DNA from 4 places in the Paenibacillus sp. FSL R10-2734 genome. Region 2 is predicted to be linked to each of the others. Evidence: riboswitches for the same ligand, from Rfam matches in the RefSeq annotation. Region 2 holds a riboswitch; each other region holds the start of a gene.

Region 1 (2,206 bases), 2.7 Mb from region 2:
ATAGGTTCATTGAACTGCTGGGGTTAAAGCGTTTCAGTCGCAAGCAGTTGGACCCTGTAACCGAGGAGCAGCCACAGCTCGAGAAGGGTGGACACCTTAAGCTTGCACAGGTGCTTGTAGGATTAGTGCCAGCAGGTATGCTGGGCGTTCTGTTTAACGATTATATTGACGAGCATTTATTCTCTACATCCACCGTGTTAATCGGTCTAGTAGTTGGTGCTGTATTGATGATTATTGCAGATCTATTTGGACCAAAAAAGATCCAAACGGAGAGTGTCGATCAGATTACATACAAGCAGGCACTAGGTGTTGGTCTGGTCCAATGCTTCTCGTTATGGCCGGGATTTTCACGTTCCGGGTCGACGATTTCTGGTGGTGTCCTCCTTGGTATGAGTCATCGCGCCGCTGCTGATTTCACATTTATTATGGCTGTTCCGATTATGGCAGGGGCCAGCTTACTCTCACTGATGAAGAATTGGCAATATTTCACCATGGATGCCCTACCGTTCTTCATCGCAGGCTTTATCAGTGCCTTTGTGTTTGCGCTGTTATCGATGCGTTTCTTCCTGAAGTTGATCAACCGGATTAAGCTTTTACCGTTTGCTATATACCGGATAATACTTGCTGCAGTAGTATATTTCGTGTTTTTCTAAATCCGTTATAAGGAATCGATATAACAGAAGCCCCCGTAATCTATTGCAGATTACGGGGGCTTTCACGTATGATGGCATCAGATTAAGACACACACTTTATTAATTATAAGGAGACAGGTGCTTGCCGGAAATTAGTAGTCCGGTAGGCTTAATAGGGAAATTCGGTTCGAAGCCGATGCGGTCCCGCCACTGTAACGGAAGAGTCCATAGCAACATATGTCACTGGCAATTTACTACTGCTGGGAAGACTGCTAAGGATGTTGACACCGCTAGCCAGGAGACCTGCCTGTTTCAACAGCACTGCTTCACCTACGGAAGATAGGAAGGTGTTAGACGTTAGCCATAGGTATATTATGGGCGTCTTTCCCTTTGACTTTTTTAGGGAAGGGCGCTCTTTTTTATAGGGAAGCATCAGGTATCGGGTCAAAAATTAGAAAATGGTGAAGGGGAGCTACGAAATGACGAACAAAGTAAAAGTAAGCAATCTTGGATATCCAAGAATCGGGAAAAATCGCGAGTGGAAAAAAACGTTAGAAGCTTTTTGGGCAGGGAAATTAAATGAGGAAGAGTTCCGCACTGAAATGGCAGAAATTCAGCTTCAGCATTTAAAAACTCAGCAGGAGGCAGGTATTGAGCTCATTCCGGTAAATGATTTTACATTTTACGATCATGTGTTGGATACAGCTGTAATGTTCGGGATCGTACCTCCACGTTATGTATATGATGGTGGCGACATTGGGCTTGATCTTTATTTTGCGATGGCTAGAGGGAATGCTGAGGCTACAGCCTGCGAGATGACTAAATGGTTCAATACGAACTATCACTATATTGTTCCAGAGATCGGTGCCCAAACGCCGCGTCTGACCGAGAATAAACCACTGGCTGCTTATCGCTTTGCCAAATCTCAGGCGGGGATTGAGGGGAAACCTGTGATCTTAGGCCTGTATACCTTCCTTAAGCTGTCAAAAGGTTTTGCATCCGCAGATATTGCGAAGATCGCCGCTCGGTTTCTTCCAGTCTACGTTCAACTGTTGCAAGAGCTGAAGCAAGAAGGGGTAAGCTGGGTACAAATCGATGAGCCCGCGATTGTTACAGGAATAAATAAAGCAGAATTAACACTGCTTAATTCGATATATACAGAAATTTCTAACTCAGTGCCGGGCTTGAATATTATTCTGCAAACTTACTTTGAAGCGGCTGAACCGTTGGAGGCGCTGCTAGAGCTGCCAGTACAAGGCTTGGGTCTTGATTTTGTGCATGATGGTGGAGCGAATCTCGCTTCTATTGAACGGCTTGGCTGGCCAGAGGATAAGTGGCTGGGAGCGGGTATTATTGACGGACGCAACATTTGGCGCTCGGATCTGGACGCTAAGCTGCAGCTGCTAGAGAAGCTGAGTGTACATGTACCGCTTGAACGTCTTATTCTACAGCCTTCTTGCAGTTTGCTGCATGTTCCGGTTACTGTTCAGGGTGAGGTGAAGCTGAAGACAACCGTCAAGGCTGCTTTAGCTTTCGCTAATGAGAAACTGACAGAGCTTAGTCTGATTGGCGCT
Region 2 (2,206 bases):
CTTTCATGCATTCCGCCATACCGATGAACCCAAGCGATAGACTGCCATGCTTTAACAGTTCGCCTACAGAGTCTTCAGGAGCGAGATTTTCGCCGCCTTCCCAGACGCCTTCTCGCATCATGAAATCGGACGCTTTAGCTTTTTGTGCGGCTTGGATGTGGAACCGATGGAGAAGACCTTCCAGCGCAATATCCATATAATGATTTAGATCTTCATAGAAGCCAGCTTCGTCTGCGACGTTGCGTCGGCCTGTTATTGTGCCGTGTGCCAGACCGAGCCGAACCAGATTCAGTGTATTAAAGGAAAGGTTGCCCTTCCCGGAGCAATGATTACGCCCAAAACGGTCGCCTAGCACGCGAGTTCGGCAGCCCATTGTAGCAAATTCCGTATCAGGATCACTTGGATCATAATACTGCAAGTTGAGCGGAGCGTCTAGATTAGCAAAGTTCGGATATAGTCTGCGCGCAGAACATTCAGCCGCTTTTAGGAACAGTTCATAGTTAGGATCGCCTTGCTGTTGATTGGTCCCTTGCTTACATTTGAAAATTTGAATCGGGAACACTGGTGTTTCTCCGCTGCCAAGTCCGTTCATCGTTGCGGTTAGCAGAGAACTGATCACAAGCTGGCCTTCTGGTGAAGTACAAGTACCGTAGTTGATGCTCGTAAACGGTATTTGTCCACCGGATCGGCTGGACATGGTGTTGAGATTGTGTACCATGCTTTCCGCCGCTTGTAGTGTTTCGATTTCTGTTTCCTTTAGTGCATAACGGAACGATTTCGGATATAACTCCGCCAGATCGGTCCGACTCATTGTGATTTCACCCAAAGATTCACTAGCTTGTCCTTCTTCAAAGTATTCCAGACCCTTACGGAACAGCTTAGCGAAGGATTTGGTTACATAAGGTGCTAGATCATAGTCGAGCTTATTAGCGGATACACCGCCATATTGAGCATTTTGCTGGGATTGAAAAATGATCGCTACCAGTGACATAGCTGTCATTATGGAGTTTGGAGGACGAACGCTGCCATTGCCGGTGTTGAAGCCTTCACGGAGAAGTTTATCAAACGGGATAAAAATGCAGTTGGTCGTTCCGATCGCGTATTGATCCAGATCATGCACATAGACGACATTGTCCTCAATGGCCTGCACTAGCTGCGGTGGCATCGTAAAGTTACGGGCGTACCATTTTGAATATTCACTACCGAACTTGCTCATTTTACCGGAGAAACTCTCTCCGTTCAAATTGGCATTTTCGCGCAGTAGGTCCAAATCCCGGCTGTCGATAATATCGCGTCCTAAATCAATGAGCTCTTCTAAAAGAACTTCTTTTGCATTTGTTGTACCGTTAAATTGTCTCTCCAACAACGTCATTGTATAGCTCTCCTCTCAGTATAAAAGAAAAACGTCTATCGTCCTATCATTAAGAAGTTGGACCGCCGTAAGCGGCCATATATTCGTTCTGATCTCATAAAAAAAGCATCCCCTAGCGAGGATGGCAGAAAATGCCCGATGCGTTATGTAAATATCCATACAGATATTTGCAGTGGTCTCTAAAAGAAGATGACCGCATGCGGACACCGTTCCTGTTCCTCGCAGGCATTCATAGTTGGTGTCGTCGAAACAGGCAGGTCTCCTGGCTTCCGTAGGACCTCTCGGCGCCTTCCCAAGGGCTATCTTAACCCTCAGTGGCTTCTGCCGGGAGATCTGTCCTTCTTAAGCTCTAAAAGCCTAGGAAGGATATCCGGTTACAGTGGCGGGACCGCAGCGGATTCTCACCGCACTTCCCTATTAAGCTCTAATTCCGATAAAGGATCAAAGCGCCTGTCTCCACTATATTTTGTTGTCGTTAGATAAAAATAACCCAAGATGTTGTGTTTGTAAACAGTTTTTTAGAAAACCCGCGCGGGGAGCGGGTTCTTCAAAAGTACTCCACAAATGATCCACAGGCTGTCCATAAGTAATCCACAATTGATCCACAGGCACATGGAAAATGATTCATAAATTCTCCGAAAAGATGCCACAAAGAGTCCATAAATGTAGTGCAGACGACCCTAGAATTCACTTTTTAAAAAGTACCCTTAGCCGAAGCCGCATTTCGGAGTGTTCAACGGAAACAGAGGGGTATACTAACGCTGGCATTGTTTGTGGGGGAGCGTTGGAGTTGTTACAATAGAAGGAGACACGTACTATACAATTTCGAGGAGG
Region 3 (2,206 bases), 310 kb from region 2:
TCTATCTCATCTTAGAGATGAGGATTGTCTTGTATATGATTCGGAAGAGGATGCGGCGGGCATTTTTATTGAGGAGCTTGGGTATTGGAACGAGGTAATTCGCATGCATTTTCGGAGTCCGTTTGTGTACCGGATTTCACCTAATTGGGGCGGCTTCTCCGTATCTCCTAAGCTGAAAGATACGCTAACCGGATCGTATAACGCTTCACTTAAGTGTTGTCGAGAGCTATTTAAGGTTATGACAGATTATGGAGTATCAGGCTCTGAGTTTGAGCTTTATACATGTTGGGCAGAGGAAGAGGATCATCCGCGTAATAAAAAGCTTGATCGCATCTTTGATCTGGCTTCTTTGTCACTGGAGGATGGCTTTGAGCTGAGAGAAAAAGAGTATATTGTGGTTAAAATCATCTGATATTCAATGAGATTATCGCCAACTACTCGCTATATAAAACTTTCAAGAGTCCACGGCTCACATCCCACAATGTAAAATGTTATTCATCCATACTTTTCGCTTTGTACCTCCCGATGGACTAGAGAAAGCCTGCATAGATACAGTTTTTTAATGGGATATCTTCTTCATGAAGATCAAAAACTGCGTATGTACAGGAATATCCTCATTTATGACTCGAAATCTTCTTCAGGAGCAAAAATAACTGCAGATTTGTAGGAATCATGCTCCTGTCCTCCTCGTATCATTAAAAGATGTACTTTTGCAGGTTTATTCAGCGGTTATCGTTACTGCTAAGTCAACCATCAAGCCATTAGCATCTTTAAGCTCCCCCCTGCCGCTTACACCCTTGATCAATCCTTTCATTTACGTAAAAAAACAAATATAACATGACAAAAGCATATATATTAGATATGATGGGGGATGGAAAATTTAATATTAGCAATAGGTGCCAATTATGAATGTTTCGAAAGAACAATCATAGATTGGTTAAATGGAAAGCGGGTGTAATTCCCGCGCGGTCCCGCCGCTGTGAAAGAGGAGTCCTTGTAATATGCCACTGGGAAACTGGGAAGGTAGCAAGGATGATGATACTTGAGCCAGAATATCAGCCTGTTTCTGTTACACCATCAAACTCTACGAGCGATAGAGAGGTGCTTGATATAGTATATGCCTGCTTTTATTGCGGTTCACTATCTTAAACCTCTCGACGTTTATGTTGAGTGGTTTTTTTGTATTGCTGAAGAAGTTTACTCTGTTTTTTATCATAGGAAATGAAGGGAAGGGTTAAAGAAAAATGAAGAAAAATAAGTTTTTAGCTTGGTTACTCATTGTAGCTGTATTTATCACGACGTTCTCTACAAGTGTAGTTCCGGCTCATGCGAATGGGGCGAATAATGATCCTGTAGTAGTGACAACGGAGTTTGATCAATCTGTAGTAGAACAGAGCAATGTGGTAGTGCAAGAGCCAGATACTGAGAGCCCTACTATATCAATAGAAGGTATACAAAATAACCAGCAATTTTCGAGTAGAGATGTAGGCTTCAAAGTAGTTGTAACAGATAACGTATATAAAGATATTGTTCCGTCTGTAAAAGTTAATTCGGTCACTTTAAATGCTACTAATGGTGAATACAAAGCGTCTCTTAACCCAGGTAGCAATACAATAACAGTAACGGCTGTTGATGGAGCAAAGAACAAAGCAGTAGATGTAACGTATCAAGTTATTTACAATATTACTGCCAAAGATCAGTTAGATAGAAGTTTGGCTTATATCTTGAAAAGCGTTAAGAATCCACAATTTGCAACAGATTACGGAGATTGGTCAGTTCTTTCATTAGCACGGGCCAACTACACAGTACCAAGTAGTTATTATAATCTCTACTACAACAATCTAACTAATAGTGTAAAACAATTAATAAGTGAGGATGGAAAGCTCGATGCTACTAAAAGCACAGAGAATTCCAGAGCGATTCTAGGACTTGCCTCTATCGGGAAGGATATCACGAATGTTGCAGGTTATGATTTAAGAAAGGCATTCGCTGATTTTGATTTTGTTAAGAAGCAAGGGATTAATGGCCCTATATTTGCTCTAATAGCCATAGATACTCGGAATTATGACATTCCTGTAGTTGAAGGGGTTAAAGATCAAACCACAAGAGAAAAACTGATTCAGCACATTTTAAGTCAAGAGATAACCGGTGGTGGATGGGGTTTTGGTTCTTGGCAAGATGTCGATATCACTGGAATGGCGATACA
Region 4 (2,206 bases), 460 kb from region 2:
GCAGTGAACTTCCTCCGGCTTCAGTATATTTGAAGGATCAGAGCGTCGAAGGAGATAAAGGGAGCAGCGTATTGGTGTTCACCTTTGCCAACGCGGATGATTGTGTCCAATTTAATCCGGCGGAGATTAGTCTAATGACTTCATCCAATGTGGTGGATAAGAGCTTTAAGGTTGCTGCTAGCAATGGAACTTGTCCAGTTCCGTCAACAGATGAGTCGGATGAGGGAGAATTGTCCGGTGATTCGGCCACAGGCACTACTGATGGAACGGTAGAAGATGCAGATGCTACTAACGCAGTCGATGCATCTCCGTCTCCAACGCCTTCAGCTGATGCTGAGGACAATACAGTTGTGCCTTCAGCGACAGCTGTTACAGAAGGGGTAAACCCATCCTATCAGGTGGAGGTTACCTTGGAGCCGGGAGCGACAATCGTAGAGAAAAGCATGATCAAGGCAGGTAGATTTACTTTGATCGTAGATCCCGCTCCAAACGGTACGCCAGATGTTGGTTCAAGTGCTGAACCTTCGGCAACGGCAAGTCCGGAAGGAACAGCTGAATAAAGGAATTCATGATCAGCAGGACTATACCAAAAGGTTTGGTTCTGCTGTTCTTTTTTTGTTGCTCAACCAAAGCTTTTCTATAGACATGCTGTGTATTAATAGATATGATTATGAAAACAAGATCATACATATTGGAAAAGGTGCAGACTCCGACTAAACCTGAGTCTGCTTAAAAGGGAAGTCCGGTGTAAAATTCCGGCGCGGTCCCGCCACTGTAAATGTGGAGCGTCTCTTCTATAAACCACTGTCAGCAGTTAGGACGGGAAGGTGAAGAGAGGCAATGAAGCATTAGCCAGGAGACCTGCCTTTTTCGTGAGCGTTTCTATTCTTCGTGGGGTAAGAATGTGGAACATATACAGATAGACTCTGTGGTCGTAGAGGTTCAAGCGCCCCAGCCTCGATTTGTTATTTTCCCGGGCCGCCCTTCATAGGGGCGGTCTTTATGTTGTGCGCTCTTATTTTATGTAGTATCCATTCCTTAATAGAAAGAGGTTGAACAATGAAGAAGATATTCTCCTCCAAGTTTTTTGTACTTGGACTGGCCATATTCATGGTCATTTCGATTTTAGGAACATCTCTTGCTCCGGCAGGAACAATCTTTGCAGAGTCCGGTGCTAGCACCGGACTGGAAGCCTCTAATGATTCAGCTGCTAATGCTGAGCGGATTAATGTCGCGGATGCGACTTATACGGCTGCAGAATTTATTTTAAAGGGTGGCGTGCAGTCGGATTGGCAAGCGATAGGTCTAGCGCAAGCGGGATATAAACTGCCAGCAAGCTACCTACTAGCTCTTGAGAATAAGGTGAAAGCTGCAGAGGGGAATTTCGCGAATGTAACAGAAACTGCGAGAATCGTACTTGCAGTAAGAGCGATAGGTGCCGATCCTACTAATTTTGCTGGAAGCGAAACAACTCCTGGCTATAACTTAATAGAGAAGATCTATAATCATGACAAAATCAGTGGACAGACACTTAATAATCCAGTATATGCTTTACTTGCGCTGGACTCAGGTAAATATAACATTCCATATAACGCGAAATGGACAGTGGATAAGCTCGTTGCTGAGATTCTCTCCAAGCAAAATCAAGATGGTGGTTTTGCCTTAACTACAGGTGCTAGTGAGCCTGATATGACAGCTATAGCTTTGACCGCTCTAGCGGCGCATAAGAATAGCCCAGAGGCCTATACAGCAGGACTACAAGCCGTGGCTTGGTTATCCAATGCTCAGGATGCCCATGGCGGTTACGGAGATAGTGCTGAAAGTACAGCCCAGGCTATCCTAGGTCTCACATCCTTCGGTGTAGATCCTAGTGGATTAGAATATACCAAGAATAAAGTGAGTCTAATCGCTGACCTACTAAGCTACCGTCTCGCTGACGGAAGCTTCGCTCATAGCCGTGGTGGAAGCAGCAATGTTCTATCCACAGAGCAGGGGCTTCAGGCGCTTGTTGCTTACAATCTGCTCCATAAAGGTAGTAATAGCAAGCTATATGATTTTTCTAAGTCATCCGTTCAGAATTCATTAATCTACGCTCCTGTTACTATAGAAGGTCCTAATAGTACATTAGCACAGGGATATGGATATGCTGGAAACGCACTTGAAGCACTGGAGAAGCTGGCTCTTCAAAAGAACTTGCCGATCACAA

What was found. A riboswitch is a leader RNA that binds a small molecule or an ion and turns the genes downstream of it on or off. The one in region 2 is predicted to bind cobalamin.
Region 1: it holds a riboswitch for cobalamin, as region 2 does, so the genes downstream of both, metE (5-methyltetrahydropteroyltriglutamate--homocysteine S-methyltransferase) here and NSS67_RS00030 (anaerobic ribonucleoside triphosphate reductase) in region 2, are expected to answer to the same signal.
Region 3: it holds a riboswitch for cobalamin, as region 2 does, so the genes downstream of both, NSS67_RS30520 (S-layer homology domain-containing protein) here and NSS67_RS00030 (anaerobic ribonucleoside triphosphate reductase) in region 2, are expected to answer to the same signal.
Region 4: it holds a riboswitch for cobalamin, as region 2 does, so the genes downstream of both, NSS67_RS29880 (DUF4430 domain-containing protein) here and NSS67_RS00030 (anaerobic ribonucleoside triphosphate reductase) in region 2, are expected to answer to the same signal.

The regions. Positions count from the first base shown of each region.
Region 1 covers NZ_CP150170.1:2,653,497-2,655,702, forward strand. The annotation lists gene NSS67_RS11475 (undecaprenyl-diphosphate phosphatase) at 1-653, shown strand, start outside; cobalamin riboswitch at 752-958, shown strand; gene metE (5-methyltetrahydropteroyltriglutamate--homocysteine S-methyltransferase) at 1,112-2,206, shown strand, end outside.
Region 2 covers NZ_CP150170.1:3,358-5,563, reverse strand. The annotation lists gene NSS67_RS00030 (anaerobic ribonucleoside triphosphate reductase) at 1-1,372, opposite strand, end outside; cobalamin riboswitch at 1,607-1,841, opposite strand.
Region 3 covers NZ_CP150170.1:7,026,761-7,028,966, reverse strand. The annotation lists gene NSS67_RS30525 (hypothetical protein) at 1-412, shown strand, start outside; cobalamin riboswitch at 878-1,079, shown strand; gene NSS67_RS30520 (S-layer homology domain-containing protein) at 1,245-2,206, shown strand, end outside.
Region 4 covers NZ_CP150170.1:6,877,018-6,879,223, reverse strand. The annotation lists gene NSS67_RS29885 (glycosyltransferase) at 1-560, shown strand, start outside; cobalamin riboswitch at 682-884, shown strand; gene NSS67_RS29880 (DUF4430 domain-containing protein) at 1,060-2,206, shown strand, end outside.